DNA from 4 places in the Arthrobacter sp. BC5 genome. Region 1 is predicted to be linked to each of the others. Evidence: riboswitches for the same ligand, from Rfam matches in the RefSeq annotation. Region 1 holds a riboswitch; each other region holds the start of a gene.
The links. Region 1 has a riboswitch for S-adenosylmethionine ahead of AC1MFI_RS17335 (bifunctional o-acetylhomoserine/o-acetylserine sulfhydrylase). Riboswitches for the same ligand answer to the same signal wherever they lie in the genome.
Positions count from the first base shown of each region.

Region 2: another riboswitch for S-adenosylmethionine. It lies ahead of AC1MFI_RS13245 (ABC transporter substrate-binding protein); the one in region 1 lies ahead of AC1MFI_RS17335 (bifunctional o-acetylhomoserine/o-acetylserine sulfhydrylase).
Region 3: another riboswitch for S-adenosylmethionine. It lies ahead of sfnG (dimethylsulfone monooxygenase SfnG); the one in region 1 lies ahead of AC1MFI_RS17335 (bifunctional o-acetylhomoserine/o-acetylserine sulfhydrylase).
Region 4: another riboswitch for S-adenosylmethionine. It lies ahead of AC1MFI_RS07235 (ABC transporter substrate-binding protein); the one in region 1 lies ahead of AC1MFI_RS17335 (bifunctional o-acetylhomoserine/o-acetylserine sulfhydrylase).

Region 1 is NZ_CM155273.1:3,703,400-3,707,673, reverse strand. It holds gene AC1MFI_RS17350 (CPBP family intramembrane glutamic endopeptidase) at 51-860, shown strand; gene AC1MFI_RS17345 (DUF1540 domain-containing protein) at 1,003-1,290, shown strand; gene AC1MFI_RS17340 (VOC family protein) at 1,361-2,002, opposite strand; SAM riboswitch class IV at 2,156-2,272, shown strand; gene AC1MFI_RS17335 (bifunctional o-acetylhomoserine/o-acetylserine sulfhydrylase) at 2,354-3,670, shown strand; gene metX (homoserine O-acetyltransferase MetX) at 3,677-4,274, shown strand, end outside.
Region 2 is NZ_CM155273.1:2,831,170-2,835,443, forward strand. It holds gene AC1MFI_RS13240 (ABC transporter permease) at 1-599, opposite strand, end outside; gene AC1MFI_RS13245 (ABC transporter substrate-binding protein) at 600-2,261, opposite strand; SAM riboswitch class IV at 2,402-2,529, opposite strand; gene AC1MFI_RS13250 (DUF1349 domain-containing protein) at 2,670-3,263, shown strand; gene AC1MFI_RS13255 (MFS transporter) at 3,595-4,274, shown strand, end outside.
Region 3 is NZ_CM155273.1:843,952-848,225, forward strand. It holds gene AC1MFI_RS03675 (hypothetical protein) at 1-126, opposite strand, end outside; gene AC1MFI_RS03680 (glycoside hydrolase family 6 protein) at 189-1,448, opposite strand; SAM riboswitch class I at 1,677-1,780, shown strand; gene sfnG (dimethylsulfone monooxygenase SfnG) at 1,774-2,952, shown strand; gene AC1MFI_RS03690 (O-acetylhomoserine aminocarboxypropyltransferase/cysteine synthase family protein) at 2,952-4,274, shown strand, end outside.
Region 4 is NZ_CM155273.1:1,560,270-1,564,543, reverse strand. It holds gene yjfF (galactofuranose ABC transporter, permease protein YjfF) at 1-287, shown strand, start outside; gene AC1MFI_RS07245 (aminodeoxychorismate lyase) at 496-1,374, shown strand; SAM riboswitch class IV at 1,483-1,600, shown strand; gene AC1MFI_RS07240 (hypothetical protein) at 1,634-1,765, opposite strand; gene AC1MFI_RS07235 (ABC transporter substrate-binding protein) at 1,764-2,678, shown strand; gene AC1MFI_RS07230 (amino acid ABC transporter permease) at 2,689-3,453, shown strand; gene AC1MFI_RS07225 (amino acid ABC transporter ATP-binding protein) at 3,450-4,187, shown strand; gene AC1MFI_RS07220 (energy-coupling factor transporter transmembrane component T family protein) at 4,227-4,274, opposite strand, start outside.

The DNA of each region.
Region 1 (4,274 bases):
GGACCGCGCGGTGGCTGGGAATCACGGGGCACCGCTGGGAGGATAGCGCCATGCCTGCCGAGTCCGCCTCCGCCTCCGCCTCCTCTGCGTCCGCTCCCGTCCTCGCGGACGCCCCCGCACCGAAGCGCCGCATCACCGCGGAGCTGCTGATCGTCTTCGGGCTGTCGCTCGGACAGTCCGCCGTGTACTCCACCGTGAACCTGGCGGAGAAGCTCTCGCGCGGCCCGCTCGCGGGCCAGACCACCACCCTGAATCCGGTGCTCGACGAGCGCCAGTACTTCGACCTCGCATATCAGCTCCTGGACATCCTCTTCGCGCTGGTGCCGGTGGCCCTCGTGCTGTTCCTGCTCAGCGGGCACGGCGCCTCCGCGTTCCGCCGCCTCGGTTTCACCTTCGAGAAGCCGCTGCGTACCGTCGGGTTCGGCGTCGGCCTGGCCGCGGTCATCGGCGTCGGCACCCTCGGGGTCTACGCCGGCGGCCGCGCCCTGGGCATCACCACGGCGCTGGTGCCCGCCGCGCTCGACGCCTACTGGTGGACCATCCCGGTCCTCGTGCTCTCGGCCGTCCGGCACGCGGTCCTCGAGGAGGTGATCGTGGTGGGATACCTGTTCCTCCGCCTGCGTGAGCTCGGCTGGTCGACGCCCGCGATCCTCCTCACGAGTTCGCTGGTCAGGGGCAGCTACCACCTCTACCAGGGCTTCGGCCCGTTCATCGGCAACGTGCTGATGGGGCTGCTCTTCGCCTGGTTCTACACGCGTACCCGCAGGGTCATGCCGCTCGTGGTCGCGCATGCGCTCATCGACATCACGGGATTCGTGGGATTCGCCCTGATCGGACCGGCCATCGGCATCGGCGGATGACGTGCCGGAGCAAGCCTCGCCGTCGCTGATTTGCGCACGACAATCATGACTAAATTATCGGAGAACCGCGGTGTTACCGTGATCCCATTCAGCGGGACGGCGGCTCCGACCGGGGGCCCCACCGGACCCTTCAGGAGGAATCATGAGTGTCGTCACCAGTGTCTCCGAGTGCAGCGTCCACAACTGCTCGTTCAACCGCGACGGCTGTACCGCCGTGGCCATCACGGTGTCGGGGAGCGAGGAGCACGCGTCCTGTGCCACCTTCATCGACACCTCCGTCAGTGGGGGGCTGCCCAAGATGCTGGCCCACGTCGGTGCCTGCCAGCGCTCGGAATGCAGCTACAACCACGACCTGCTGTGCGGTGCTCCGGCCGTCAAGGTGGGACCGGGCGCCGACGCAGCGGACTGCCTCACCTACACCCACGCCTGACCACCACGGCCAGTACGAGGAATGGACCGGACGATCGTCCGGTCCATTCGTCGTCCAGTGCCGACGAGGGCTAGATCTCGACGCGGCCGTTCTCGGTCTCGAACGTCACGGACATGATGCCCGGGGTGCCGTTCGGGGCGATCCACTGCACCTGCACGCCGTCGAGCGTCTCCTCGACGGCGGTGCCCAGCCACTCGGTCACCCGCTCCGAGGAACCGGCGATGGTCAGGCAATCCAGCTTGACGGCGGCCGGGCGTGCCTTCGAGGGGTGGAGGGACTCGGTGCCGTCATCCCAGCGCAGCAGGTAGGGGACCTGCGGATCCGCGATGAGCCCCTTGATGCCGATCTGCTGCCACGTCAGTTCCTGGCCGTCCGGGAACTTGCGGTTCCCCGGCACGGCGCTGCGGCCGAGGCGCTCCTCGAACGGTGCGAGATCGTCCACGGCCACGCACCAGCCCATCCAGCCGCCGCCCGCCTCGGAGCGCGCACGCACGGCCTGCCCGAACGGGGCCTTGTCCGACGCCGGGTGGTTCAGGACCTCCACGACCTCGAGGTACTGGCCGTTGACCAGCGGGAAGATCATGTTGCGGGTGCCGAAGCGCGGGTGCACACCACCTTTCACCGGCTCCACACCGAGCTTTGCGGCGATCCGGTCGGCCGTGGCGGAAAGTCCATCGGGTTCGCAGGCATATGAGACATGGTCCAGGCGCATGCCGATATTTTGGCACTAAGTGATCTGCGTCTCGACTTAGGCTCGCCTTACCGCCGCTCCCGGCCGTCGCGGGTGCATCGGAGGGAGCCGGTCCTGCTTCACGGAGGGTCATACGGGTTGCCGGATCCGCCGTGATGGGATTTCATGAAGGCAGGTCATGAGTGCCAGCACGAAGCCCCGGCTTGCTGGCCGGCAACCCTCCAACCGCGGTGGGGTGCCCCGGGTGAGGACCAGGTTCGGCGCTACTTCGGCGCCGTGCAAGCGCGGGCTCCTGCAGGGCCCGGTCTCCTGGAGCGGCGTGCACCGGCCGGAGCATCGGACCTCGGCGGAGCCCCTTGAACAGGGAGTACCATGTCCAACGATTGGTCCTTTGAGACACGCCAGATCCATGCCGGCCAGGTGCCGGATGCCGCCACGGGAGCGCGTGCGCTGCCCATCTACCAGACGTCGTCGTTCGTGTTCCCGAGCGCCGAGAGCGCCGCGAACCGGTTCTCGCTGACCGAACTCGCGCCCATCTACACCCGCATCGGGAATCCCACCCAGGAAGCGGTGGAGACGCGGATCGCGAGCCTGGAAGGCGGGGTCGGCGCGCTGCTGCTCGCCTCGGGCCAGGCGGCGGAGACCTTCGCCGTCCTCAACATCGCCGAGGCGGGGGACCACATCGTGGCGAGCCCCAGCCTCTACGGCGGCACGTACAACCTCTTCAAGCACACGCTGAAGAAGTTCGGCATCGAGACCACCTTCGTGCAGGACCCGGACGACCTCGAGCAGTGGCGGGATGCCGTTCGGCCCAACACCAAGCTCTTCTTCGGGGAGGTCGTCTCCAATCCCCGGCAGGACGTCCTCGACATCGAGGGCATCAGCGCCGTCGCCCACGAGCACGGGATCCCCCTGATCGTGGACAACACCCTGTCCACCCCGTATCTGATCCGGCCGATCGAGTGGGGCGCGGACATCGTGGTCCACTCGGCGACCAAGTACCTGGGCGGGCACGGCAACGCCATCGCCGGGGTCATCGTCGATTCGGGCAACTTCGACTTCGCACAGCACCCCGAACGGTTCCCGGGGTTCAACACGCCGGACGAGAGCTACCACGGGCTCGTCTACGCGCGGGACCTCGGCGTCGGCAGCGCGCTCGGCGCGAACCTCGCGTACATCCTGAAGGCGCGCGTCCAGCTCCTGCGCGATCTCGGCGCCTCCGTCTCCCCGTTCAACGCGTTCCTCATCGCGCAGGGACTGGAGACCCTCAGCCTGCGCGTCGAGCGCCACGTGCAGAACGCCCAGGCCGTCGCCGAGTGGCTCGAGGGTCACGACGACGTCGAGCGCGTCTCCTACGCGGGCCTCGCCTCGAGCCCCTGGTACGAGCGCGGGAGGAAGTACGGACGGAACGGCACGGGCGCGATCGTCAGCTTCGACATCGTCGGAGGGCTCGAGGCGGGCAAGCGCTTCGTGGACGGTCTCGAACTGCACTCCCACGTCGCGAACGTGGGAGACGTCCGCTCGCTCGTCATCCATCCGGCGTCCACCACGCACAGCCAGCTCGGGGCGGAAGCACAGCTCACCGCGGGAGTGCGCCCGGGCCTCGTCCGCCTGTCGGTGGGACTGGAGAACATCACCGACATCCTCGCCGACCTCGACGCGGGCTTCCGCGCCGCCAAAGGAGCCTAGCCCTTCGTGACCACCTACCCTCCTGCTCCGCTGTACCCCGGGATCGACGGCACGCGCCCTTCGGGGGACGGGCTCCTGCGCATCGCGTCGATCGGTCCGCTGGCCCTGGAGACCGGGGGCGGGCTGCCCGAGGTGCAGCTCGCCTTCGAGACCTGGGGCAGGCTGAACCGGGATGCCTCGAACGCCGTGCTCGTGCAGCACGCCCTGACGGGCAGCTCGCACGTGGCGCGCGGCGCCTCGGAGGAGGAGGGCTGGTGGGACTCGCTCGTGGGACCCGGCCGCACGGTGGACACCGACCGCTACTTCGTGGTGTCGATCAATATGCTGGGAGGCTGCTACGGCTCGACGGGGCCGGCGAGCCTCGCTCCCGACGGCACGCCCTGGGGATCGCGTTTCCCCTTCGTCACCATCCGCGATTCCGTGCGGGCCGAGGCCCTGCTCGCCGACCAGCTCGGCATCGGGCAGTGGCACTCGGTGCTCGGCGGGTCCATGGGAGGGGCGCGTGCCCTCGAATGGGCCCTGATGTATCCGCAGCGCGTCCAGCGCTGCGCCGTCATCGCCTGCACCGCCGCCAGCTCGGCCGAACAGATAGCGTTCGCCCAGG
Region 2 (4,274 bases), 870 kb from region 1:
AGTTCGTTCCGCAGGACCTGGGACAGGGTCCCGAAGATCGCGAGGGCGAGCGTGAGTGCCGGGAGGACCAGGGCCGCCGTGCCCTGGTTGCCGCCGATGGGGAACCATCGGAGGGTGAAGGAGAAGACGATCAGCAGGGCGAAGCCGATGATGAAGGTCGGCGTCGCCGCGAACACCACCTCGATACCGGAGACGGTCGACCGGATCCAGTTCGCCCGCTGCGCAGAGAGGACGGCGACCGCGAGGGTCAGGGGCAGGGCGATTCCGACGGCGGCGCCTGCGAGCGCCGCCGTCGCACCGATCTGCTGGCCGATGGCGTCCGTCACCGGGAGGCGCAGGCGGTAGGACTGCCCCAGGTCCCCCTGCAGCAGGTTCCCGAGATAGCTGCCGTACTGGACGATGAACGGCTGGTCGAGCAGGTAGTCGACGCGGACCTGCGCCAGGGTCTCGGCGGTGGGCCGCGCGTCGGGACCGCCGAGGATCAGGAGGGCGGTGTCACCCGGGATCAGGTAGACCGCGAGGAAGGTCAGCGTGGCAGCGCCCCAGAGGACTCCGATCCCGACGGCCAGGCGTGTGACGATGCGCCGGAGGACCGCCACCTACTCCGCCTTCCAGGCGTAGGTCAGCACGGGCACGGGGTGGGAGGTGTCCACCGCGACGTCCTGGACGGCGTTGGCGTAGGCGAACTGGCTCGGGTTCTCGTAGAGGGGGACGCCCGGAACGATCTCGAGGAGGCGGTGCTGGGCCTTGGAGTACGCCTCGGCCGCCTCGGGGCCGTCGCCGGCTTCACGGGCCGTGAGGAGCAGTTCGTCGAGGGCCGGGTCGTTGACGTAGGACGAGTTCTGCCCGATGCGCTCTCCGGTGATCTCCGAGGAGTGGTATCGGATGAAGAGGACGTCGGTCGTGTTCGTGTGCCATACGCCCGCCAGCGCGTCGTAGTCGCCGGCGTAGCGCCGCTCGGAGAGCTGCGCCTGTGGGAGCTGGATGATCTGGAGGTCGAAGCCCGCCTTCCGGGCTTCGCCCTGCAGCTGGACCAGCAGGGGGCTCGGGGTCGAGCTCTCCACCGCCGGCACCTCGACCACGAGCCGCTGACCGTCCTTGGTGCGGAACCCCTCGCTGTCACGCGTGGACCAGCCGGCGTCGTCCAGCAGCTTGTTCGCCCGCTCGGGATCGTGGGTGAGCGTTCCTTCGGTCGACGGGTCGTAGTACTTGCTCTCCTTCGACAGGAAGCTGTCGATCGGGGTGTAGGTGTCGAAGCCGAGGCTGTCGGTGACGGCCTCCGTGTCGACGGACGCGGCGAATGCCTGGCGGACCGCCAGATCGTCGAAGGGCGCGCGGTTGAGATTGAAGCTCAGGACATACGGGCTGCCCGTACGCGGCAGGTTCTCGTAGGTGAAGTTCGGATCGGCCTGGACGGCGGCCGCGTTCTGCGGTGCGAGGTTCTCGGTGAGGTCGTACTGGCCCGAGACGAGCGACTGGTGCCGGATCACCGGCTCGCTGACGAGGGTGACCTCCACGCCGTCGAGGTGGGCCTCGCCGTCGCCCTCGAGCCACTCAGGCGCCCAGTCGTAGCCGGCGCGCTTGGTGTAGCTGATGCTCTGGCCGGGCTTGTAGTCCGCGACCGTGAACGGCCCCGTGCCGATCGGCTCCTGGCAGAGCGTCTCGGGGGCTTCGGTGATCGCCTTGCCCGAGTTCATGCCGAGCCACGACTGCGCCAGGGTGTAGAGGAACGGAGTGTAGGGATAGGCGAGGTGGGCTTCGAAGGTGTACTCGTCGATGACGGCGCCGTCCACGTACGGGGCGATGTACGCAGCCGCGAGGGGGGACTTCGTGGCCGGATCCCGCATGTGCTCCAGGTTCTGGCCCAGCACCTCGGCGTTCCAGGGCGAGCCGTCGCTGAAGGTCACTCCCTCCTTGAGGTGGAACGTGTAGGTCTTGCCGTCCTCCGAGATGTCCCAGGAGTCGGCGAGGTAGGGAGCGATCTCCCCGTTCTCGTCGAGCGTCACGATGTTGTCGTAGATCAGCCGGCCGAGGAACTGCTGCTGCGTGGCCGAGATCCCGTGGCCGTCGAGGCAGCCGGGTTCGGCCGAGATCGACACGTTCAGGATGCCGCCGTCCACCGGCTCGTCACCGGTCACCGAGGAGGAAGCGGCCGGACCGGCGCAGCCGCTGACAAGGGACACCAGGGCGACGGCCGATAACGCGGTGAGGTCGCGGAATCGGCGGTGATTTCGGGCAGGACGAATTACGGATGCATTCATGGAGAATTCCTTGGAAGGGGTCCGGCGCCGCGCACAGCAGAATTCACCGGAAAAGGGGACAGAGAACAACAGGATGCGCTGGACGCGCAGGCTCTGCTAGGGGAGGGGGAGGGTGCTACAGCTCACGGGGAGTGCCTTTCGGAGTGCTCTTGCCCGCGCCGGACCAGCACGAAGTGCCAAGGCGGAGGCCGCTTCGTCATCCGAACCACCCAGGAACATGGGGTTGGTGCACGGCCTAGTCGGAGCTTGGCGGCCGCATCTCTTGAAGCTGAATTCACTATAGGCAGGCAATCCGGCAGTCGCGCCAATAAGAAGTAATATGACCGGGTATTGCGAATTCTCCCCATCGGGCCGCCACAGTCCGGATCGCGGATGGGGGTCCACGCATCCAGCCCAGAAAGGCATTCGATGATCTCTCCCCGTGCGGCTTCGCCCTGGACCACCGGCTCGTGGCTCAACCCGCCGGCAGACGCCGCGGTGGACGGCGGTCGCCTGCTCGTGACGGCCGTGGAGGGGAGCGACGCCTGGCGGAGGACGTCGTACGGCTTCGTCCATGCCAGCGCTCACGCCCTGCTGGCACCCTTCCCTCAGGACACCGCTCTCGAGGTCTCGTTCCTGCTCGACTACCGGGAGCAGTTCGATCAGGCCGGCGTCTATCTGCACGGCAGTGCGGAGCACTGGATCAAGGCCGGAGTGGAGGTGTCCGACGGCGTCTCCCAGGTGGGTGCCGTGGTGACGGATCCCGTGTCCGACTGGTCGGTCGCCCCGGTGCCCGAGTGGGGTGGGCATGAGGTGACGGTACGCATGAGCAGGAGCGGCGACGCCGTCACGATCCGCGCTCGCAGGTCGGGGGAGGCATTCCGCCTCGTCCGCGTCGTGCCTCTCGAACCCGACCTGGAGGTCTCGGCGGGTCCCTATTGCTGCTCACCCACACGAGCGGGCCTGACGGTGACCTTCACCGGCTGGGCACAGGGGGAAGCCGACGCCGCGCTGCACAGGTAGGGAGCCACTGCCGCCGTACCGGGGGCCAGCCCAGCCCGTGGTAGAAGGACCGGCCGAGGTCCGGGTCCAGGGTGGCGACGGTGATGAAGTGCAGTTGCTGCTCCATGGCGCGAGCATAGTCGTCGTTCGCCGGGGGCGTCCGGTGTCATCCCTGGGCCTGGAGGGGCTGTCGGGGTGGCCCGTAGGCTAGGGCGGAGGGTATGAGCGGTTCTCCGCGCGCCCGCCGCCGCACGCCGGTGCCCTGTGTGCGCCCGGGCCGAGCGCGTCGGGACGCGGGGCGGGTGAGGCGGGCAGTCGCTCGGACGAACGAGGCAGGACGAGGTGGTTTTCCATGAAGCTCTCGGCGGGCGGCCGGATAGGCCTGGCCGGAGCGGCGGTGGTCGGGGTCGCCTTCGGGATGGCCCGCTACGCCTACGGTCTGACGCTGCCCGGCATCCGGCAGGACCTGGGGCTCTCCGAACTGGTGCTCGGCCTCATCGCCAGTGCGACGTTCGCAGGCTACCTGGCCGGTCTGCTGCTCGCCGGGCCGCTGGCTGCTCGCCGCGGTTCGCGCGCTCCGACAACTGTGGGTGGAGCATGCGGTGTCCTGGGAGCGGTGCTCGTGACACTTGCGCAGTCCCCATGGCTCCTCGCGGTCGGCGTCGTCCTGGCCGGCAGCGCGGGAGGCTGGGTCTGGGCGCCCTACTCCGACATCGTGACCCGTGCTGTGCCCCCGGGACGCCGGTCACGGACGCTGGCTGTCATCACGACCGGCACCAGCGGTGGACTGGTCCTCCTGGGTGGCCTGGCCGTCCTCGCAGCACTGGGCTCATGGCGCCTGGTGTGGGCCGGTATCGCCCTTGCCGCGGTGTCCGCCGCGATCGTGAACCTCCGCCTCGTGTCGCCGACCCGTCCTGATCCGCGCCGGGACGGACCGCGTGGTGCCTCCTCACTGGCGAAAGCGCTGGGAGTCCCGGCCGCCTACTCCGTGATCTACTTCGCTGTCGTCGTCATCTACTTCACCTACGCTGC
Region 3 (4,274 bases), 880 kb from region 1:
GGATCCGCTTTCGGCGGCCACGACGATGCTCGCTGCCAGGGTGACGGTCAGGACGACGCCGACGCAGAAGAGCGTATGCCAGAGCCTTCGCTCCTGCACGCGCTGCGCCGACTTCCAGGTTTCCATGCCACCACCCTAGGTGCAGACGGGTGTGCACGGCCCGATGGGACCGCGCACACCCAGCCCTGCTATGGCCGGACGGGCGTGCTGGCGTTCCTGATCAGGTCGATGGCCTGCTCCGGGAACCACGCTCCGGCAGCCGGATCCACCCGGCCCCACTCGGGATCGACTCCACCGTTGTCCGTCAGGCCGCGGCTGCATTCGCCGTCGGACTCACCGGGCACCTTGATCCACAGGAAAGCGTCGGCCAGCGGGTTGCCTGTATCGGACGTGGGCAGGTAACCCAGTCCGCGGCTCGGCGGGTTGCACCAGACCTGGGGGTCCGGGTAGGCGGCCGTGGGGACCCAGGGGCCCTTGCCGTTGCGGCTCGTATCGATGACGAAGTGCGCAAGCTCGTCGTTCGACGGCGCGTTCGCCGCGCCCGCCACGTTCTGCGCGTACCAGGCGTCCGTCAGTCCCCAGGTGGAGAAGTCGGTGGGCGACGCCGGATAGTACTGGCTGCCACAGGACCCGTAGGCCCCCGGGTCGATCTCGGTGGCGTAGTAGATGCACTGCGACACCCAGCTACCGAACTTCAACTGGCGTTCGGTGAGTTCGTAGTTGGAGACGTTCAGGAAGAAGCCGTCGGCCTTCTGCACGCCGGCCTTCACGAGCCTGCTCGAGATCTCACCGGTGCCCAGCCAGGCGCTGTGCGTCCCGTCGAGGTACACCCTGGTGTTGGGAAGCGCCTTCAGCTGGTCCACCGCGTAGTTGAGCATTTCGAAACGCTCTGCCGCCGCGGTCCCGGCGTTCGCCTCTGCCGGCTGGCACCACTCGAGGTTGCCGTCGAGCCCGCGGTTCCAGGGGATGATGCCGAGCCCGTCCGGCTCGAGCACCACCAGGGCCGCCCTGTCCTCGATGCCCGCGGCGAGCGCGTCCACCCAGGCCTTGTAGCCGGCGACATCGGTCGCACCACCGGCCGAGTACTGCGAACAGTCGCGGAAGGGCAGGTTGTATGCGGCGAGCACGGGCACCTGACCCTTGCCTGCCGCGCGATGCGTGGTGGTCCGCACTTCCTGCGTGACGGTGGCGGGATCGCTGCCCGTGACCCAGACCGCCTGGGGGGCCGAGACCATGGCACTGAGGCTGTCGGCGGTCGCGCGGTCACCGGAAGACCTCAACTCTGCGATCTGGCGCTGGGCCTGGTGGTAGTGGTTCTTCATCGGGACATAGAACTCGGTGGCGGACGAAGCCGCTCCCTGTTCCGGACCGTCCTTGGACCCCTGGGCAGAGGCCGGCAGGGCGGAGAATGCGGTGGAGACCAGAACCCCTGCTACTGCAAGGGTCACTGCACACGTCCTGGAAATGCTGAGCATCATTGCTCCTCATGTGGTGGTGGTTGGCGTGATCGCCCGGTAGCGGAGCGCTGGTCCATCCCCGTGGAAGCGCTCCCACGGTCAGTCTTTGGTGTGCTCCCGGCTTTGTCAAGGTCCTCAGTGCACTGACTGCTTCGAGACAGGACCTCATACGGAGACACATTGTTTTGGTTCTGCAGCACCTCGGTGGCACACTCGACCTGACCATCCGGAGCGGCTGAGAGATCTGGCTCATTGACGCCGCAGCAACCCTGGCCTCCGTGTTCCACGGCGACAGAAGGGTGCTACTGCCAGACCGATGGAGGAAACCATGAGTGTCGCCGACCTTTCCACTCCCCTCAAGTTCGCCTACTGGGTTCCCAACGTCAGCGGCGGCCTGGTGGTCTCGACCATCGAACAGCGCACCAGCTGGGACTTCGACTACAACAGGGAACTCGCGCGCATCGCCGAGGACGCCGGTTTCGAGTACGCGCTCTCCCAGACCCGCTACGCCGCGTCCTACGGCGCCGACAAGCAGCACGAGGCGACGAGTTTCTCCCTCGCCCTCCTGGCCGCGACCGAGAAGCTGAAGGTGATCGCCGCAGTCCACCCGGGCATGTGGCACCCGGGCGTGCTGGCGAAATACATCATCACCGCGGACCACATCTCCAACGGCCGCGCCGCGGTCAACATCGTCTCCGGGTGGCTCAAGGACGAGTTCGTCAACTTCGGCCTCGAGTGGCTCGAGCACGATGAACGCTACGTCCGCACCGAGGAGTTCATCCGGGTGCTGCGCGGCCTGTGGACCGAAGAGGGCTACAGCCAGTCGGGGAAGTACTACGACATCAACAACTTCACCCTGAGCCCGGCCCCCGTGGACGTCCCAGGACGCCCGCACCCCGAGATCTTCTTCGGGGGGAACTCGACAGCGGCCCAGGCGACCGCGGGCCGCGTGGCCGACTGGTACTTCTCCAACGGCAAGGACCTCGAGGGCTTCAAGGACAACATCGCCGGTGTCCAGGCCTCCGCCGAACAGGCCGGCCGCCGTCCCCGTTTCGGCCTGAACGGATTTGTGATCGCCCGCGATTCCGAGAAGGAGGCCCGCGACACCCTGCGCGAGATCGTCGCGAAGGCCCACCGCCCCGCCGTCGAGGGATTCCGCGACGCCGTCCAGGAAGCCGGACCGTCCACGAAGGACGGGAAGGGCATGTGGGCCGATTCGACGTTCGAGGACCTCGTCCAGTACAACGACGGCTTCAAGACGCAGCTCATCGGCACGCCCGAGCAGATCGCCGAGCGCATCGTGGAGTACAAGAAGATCGGCGTGAACCTCCTCCTCACCTGCTACCTCCATTTCCAGGAGGAGGTAGCGGCGTTCGGCACGGACATCCTCCCGATCGTGCGCGAGCTCGAGGCCGATGCCGCCCGCAAGGCCGGCGTCGACTTCGATCCCGAATCCACCCTCGCAGTATCCCGATCCAGCAAGGCAGGTGTCTGATGGCAGAACGTTCCTTCGGTTTCCGCACGCGCGCGCTCCACGCCGGCGGGACCCCCGACGCCACGCACGGTGCCCGGGCAGTGCCGATCTACCAGACGACGTCGTTCGTGTTCAAGGACACCAACGACGCCGCAAACCTCTTCGCGCTCCAGAAGTACGGCAACATCTACTCGCGTATCGGCAACCCGACGGTCGCCGCGTTCGAGGAGCGCATCGCGTCGCTCGAGGGCGGCATCGGGGCGGTCGCGACGGCGTCGGGCATGAGCGCGGAGTTCATCACCTTCGCTGCCCTGTGCCAGGCCGGCGACCACATCGTGGCTGCCTCCCAGCTGTACGGCGGGACGGTGACCCAGCTGGACGTCACGCTGCGCCGGTTCGGCATCGAGACCACCTTCGTGCCAGGAACGGACCCGGCCGACTACGCGGCCGCGATCCGCGACAACACCAAGGCCGTCTACGCCGAGGTGATCGCGAACCCCTCGGGTGAGATCGCGGACCTCGCCGGGCTGGCGAAGGTCGCGCACGACGCCGGAATCCCGTTCATCGTCGACTCGACGCTGAGCACGCCCTACCTCGTGCGGCCGATCGAGCACGGCGCGGACATCGTGATCCACTCCGCCACCAAGTTCATCGGCGGGCACGGAACCACCCTCGGCGGCGTGATCGTGGAGAGCGGGCGCTTCGACTGGGGCAACGGCAAGTTCCCCATGATGACCGAGCCGGTGCCCTCCTACGGCAACATCCAGTGGTGGGCGAACTTCGGCGAGTACGGCTTCCTCACCAAGCTCCGCACCGAGCAGCTGCGCGACATCGGGCCCTCGCTCTCGCCGTCGTCGGCCTTCCAGCTCCTGCAGGGCGTCGAGACACTCGCGCAGCGCCTCGACGAGCACCTCGAGAACGCATCGGCCGTGGCGCGATGGCTGCAGGCCGATCCCCGCGTGGAGTACGTCAACTATGCGGGTCTGCCCACCCACGCTCACCACGAGCGCGCGAAGACCTACCTGCCGCAGGGACCCGGGTCGGTCTTCAGCTTCGGCATCAAGGGCGGTCGCAAAGCGGGCCAGAAGTTCATCGAGTCGCTGCAGCTGGCCTCGCACCTCGCGAACGTCGGCGATTCCCGCACCCTCGTGATCCATCCCGGCTCGACGACGCACCAGCAGCTCTCCGCCGAGCAGCTCGTGGCGGCGGGGGTGCCCGAGGACCTCGTCCGCATCTCGGTGGGACTGGAGGACCTCGACGACATCCTGTGGGACCTCGACCAGGCACTCGAAGCTGCTGTGGAGTCCCCGGACGCAGCCTTCGACGGACTCCCGCAGGAGTCC
Region 4 (4,274 bases), 1.6 Mb from region 1:
CGGGTATCCTCTTCTCGTTCTACAGCCTCTCCGGCTACAGCCTGGCGGCGACCGGCCTGGAACTGGACGCCATCGCCGCGGTGGTGGTGGGCGGTACGCTGCTCACCGGCGGATACGGCTACGTCCTCGGCTCCCTTGCCGGGGTGCTCATCCTCGGCATCGTCCAGACGTTCATCTCCTACGAGGGCACCTTGAGCTCCTGGTGGACGCGGATCGTGATCGGCGCCCTGCTCCTCGCCTTCATCCTGCTGCAGAAGCTCTTCTCCCGGAAGGCCAGGCTCACCTGACGGCTCAGGCGGAGCGGCCGGCCCTTCATCAGCACGGGGCCGGCGGGGCAACCGCCGCCGGGATCCCATAGGCCCGGCGTGCTGTCGGGGGCGCGATACCCCGGCAGCACGCCGATGATCACGCGCCGCAGGTCCTCCACCCGTCGGGCCGGACCTGCAGCCTCCGACCGCCCGGCCCGAGAAGAATGGCAACGGATACGCTGGTGCCATGACTGTTCTCGTGTTCCTCGACCCGGCCCACGACGACGGCAAGGTCGTCGACGCCTCGCAGCCGCAACTGATGGCCACCGACCTCGGTGCCACGCGCGGGGACGGCATCTTCGAATCGCTGCTGGCCGTCGGCGGAGCTCCCCGGAAGGAGCAGGCGCACCTCGCACGGCTCGCGTCGTCGGCCGCTGCCCTCGATCTGGTGGTGCCCGGGGCGGAGGCCTGGAGCCGCGCCATCCGCACCGGGCTGCGGGAGTTCGCGGCGGCCGAGCCGGACCACGGCAACGCCGTCGTGAAGCTGATCGCCACGCGTGGAGTGGAGGGCGCGGGACATGCGACGGCCTGGGTCCAGGTGGCGCCCGTTCCGGCGTCGACCCTCGCACAGCGCGACGCCGGCCTGAAGGTCCTGTTCCTCGAGCGTGGGTACGACAGCACCGTTGGACAACGCGCGCCCTGGCTGCTGATGGGCGCCAAGACCCTCTCCTACGCCGTCAACATGGCGGCCATCCGCCATGCGAAGGCGCACGGCGCGGACGACGTCATCTTCACATCCTCCGACGGCAAGGTCCTGGAAGGACCGACGTCCACCGTGCTCCTCGCCTACGATCGCGACGGGCAGAAGACGCTCCTCACACCGCAACTGGAGAGCGGCATCCTGGCGGGCACGTCCCAGAGCGCTCTCTTCGCAGCGGCGAAGGAGCAGGGGTGGGAGCTCGGCTACGGTCCGCTCGAACCGCACCACCTGCTCGACGCCGACGCCGTCTGGCTGATCTCGAGCATCCGGCTCCTCGCACCCGTCCTCTCGCTCGACGGCCAGGACCTGCGCACGTCGGCCGCGCTCACCGCCGAACTCACCGAGCTCGTGGACCGATTCGTGTAATCTCCGCCACAAAATGGCCGCATAAAGGCCCTCTACGGCGTCAAACGCCGATTTTCACCCGTTGCCGTTTTGACCGGGTGCTTCACCCTGCCCTAGCGTTTTTCCTGAAATCAAGAGTTCCAGCCCTCGGCCCTGGCCGGCTGGACAGCAACCCTCTCCCGTAGTGGGGTGCTCCAGGTGAAGATTCGGCCGCCGGGACCAGTCCCCCGGTTGGCAAGTACGGCGTCGTGCGGTGTCCCGGGATTGCTGGGTAGCCACATCACAACGCGCAGCCCAGAACAGCGAGCGTGTCACCCAGCAGCCAGCAGCCTCCTTCCGTGCCGTCGACCGGCACCTCCGAAAACCCCTCACCTGTGCGCCCGGAATCCGGGCCGGTATCGAAGGACATCATGACCATCTCCCGTAAGGTCCTCGCGGCATTCGCCGTACCCCTCCTCGCCCTGACCGTCTCCTGCGGCAGCTCCAGCAGCGAGCCCACCGAGACCACCGACGCCCTGGCCGGCAGCGACCAGCAGTCGCTGGACCAGTACACCACCGAGGACAGCACGCCGATCGACGAGATCGACACCTCGAAGCTCGGTCTCATCACGGAGGGCACGCTGCGTGTCGGCACCCTCTCGGACGCCCCTCCGAACATCTTCATCGAGAACGGCGTCTTCACGGGCTACGACAACGAGTTGCTGCGCGCCATCGGCGACGAGCTCGGCCTCGAGGTCGAGTTCGCCTCCACCGACTTCTCGGCGCTGCTGGCGCAGGTGCAGAACAAGCAGTTCGACGTCGGGTCCTCCTCGATCTCCACCACCGAGGCCCGCCGCGGGAACGTCGGCTTCACCAACGGCTACGACTTCGGCTACATGGCCGTCGTCGCCAAGAACGGCTCCACGGTCACGGGCTTCGACTCGCTGTCCGAGAGCACCCGCATCGGCGTGGTGCAGGGCACCGTGCAGGACGACTACGTCACCAACACCCTGGGCCTCGAGCCCGTGCGCTTCGCCGACTACAACACGGTGTACGCCAACGTGAAGAACGGCCAGGTGGACGCGTGGGTGGCGCCGTCCCAGCAGGCCACCGGCCAGGTTAAGGAGGGCGACGACACCGCGATCGCCGAGACCATCATCAACACGGAGAACTTCACCGCCTACGCCGTGAACAGCGAGAACCAGCCCCTGATCGACGCCCTGAACGCGGGCCTCGACGCCGTGGTCGAGGACGGCACGTGGTCCGAGCTCACCAAGGAGTGGTACCCGGACCGCGAGATGCCCACCGACTGGAAGCCCGGCAGCAAAGCCGTGGAAGTAAAGTAGCCGACCCTCCATGAATGCCCTTGAACAGCTCGCGCAGACCTTCTTCGACTGGGAGGCGATGGCCGCCGTCCTGCCGGAGCTCCTCGCGGTCGGCCTGCGGAACACCCTGATCCTCGCGATCGCGTCCGGAATCATCGGGACGGTCCTCGGCATGGTCCTCGCGATCATGGGGATCTCCCGCAACCGGCTGCTCCGCTGGGCGGCGCGCATCTACACGGACATCTTCCGTGGGGTGCCCGCCGTCGTGATCATCCTGCTCATCGGCATCGGACTCAGCCCGATCTACCGCGAGGCCACCGGCAGCACGAGCCCGTTCCCCATGGGGATCCTCGCGCTGTCGCTCATGGCGGCGGCCTACATCGGCGAGATCTTCCGCTCCGGCATCCAGAGCGTGGAGAAGGGACAGCTGGAGGCCTCGCGCGCCCTGGGCTTCAGCTACCGCTCGTCGATGCAGCTCGTGGTGGTCCCCCAGGGCGTGCGGCGCGTGCTGCCCGCCCTGGTGAACCAGTTCATCGCGCTGATCAAGGAATCCTCGCTCATCTACTTCCTCGGGCTGCTCACCAGCGAACGTGAACTGTTCCGGATCGGGAACGATGCGGCCAGCAACACGGGCAACCTCTCGCCGCTCATCGCCTCCGCCGTGCTGTACCTGTGCCTCACGATCCCGCTGACCCACCTGGTCAACTACATCGACAACAGGTTGCGGACGGGCAAGCGGGAGAAGCCGGAACCGGACGAACTGGCCGCGAAGATCGGCGAAGGAGCCAAGGCGTGAAGACCATCGATTCGGGAACCCTGACCGGCAGGGACCTCCACCTGTCCTTCGGGACCAATCACGTGCTGCGCGGCATCGACCTGCACGTGGAGCAGGGCACGACGGCGTCGGTCATCGGCCCGTCCGGGTCCGGCAAGTCCACGCTCCTGCGTGTCCTCAACCGGCTGATCGAACCGGACAGGGGGGACATCCTGCTCGACGGCCGGTCCGTGCTGAAGGACAACCCGGACGAGCTGCGCCGCCGCATCGGCATGGTGTTCCAGCAGTTCAACCTCTTCCCCCACAAGACCGTGGTGGACAACGTCTCCCTGGCGCTGCGGAAGCTCCGGAAGATGTCCGCGGACGAGGCCCGGGAGAAGGCGCTGGCGCAGCTGGACCTGGTGGGGCTGAAGCACAAGGCCGACGTGCGGCCCGGCAACCTCTCGGGCGGCCAGCAGCAGCGCGTCGCGATCGCCCGGGCGCTGGCGATGGACCCCGAGGTCATGTTCTTCGACGAGGCCACGTCCGCCCTGGACCCGGAACTCGTCAAGGGCGTCCTCGCCCTCATGGCCGATCTGGCCTCGGCGGGCATGACGATGGTCGTCGTCACCCACGAGATGGGCTTCTCCCGCAACGTCTCCGACACCGTGACGTTCATGGACGGCGGCGTGGTCGTGGAATCCGGTCCTCCGGCCGCGATCTTCGACGACGCGCAGACGCCGCGCCTGAGGTCCTTCCTCGCGGACGTGCTGTAGCAACCCGCTGCACCAGCGCTGTCACGGCGGTCGCCCCGGTCAGGACAGGATGAAATTCCAGGTCCCGGCCAGGACGGCCGCCGTCAC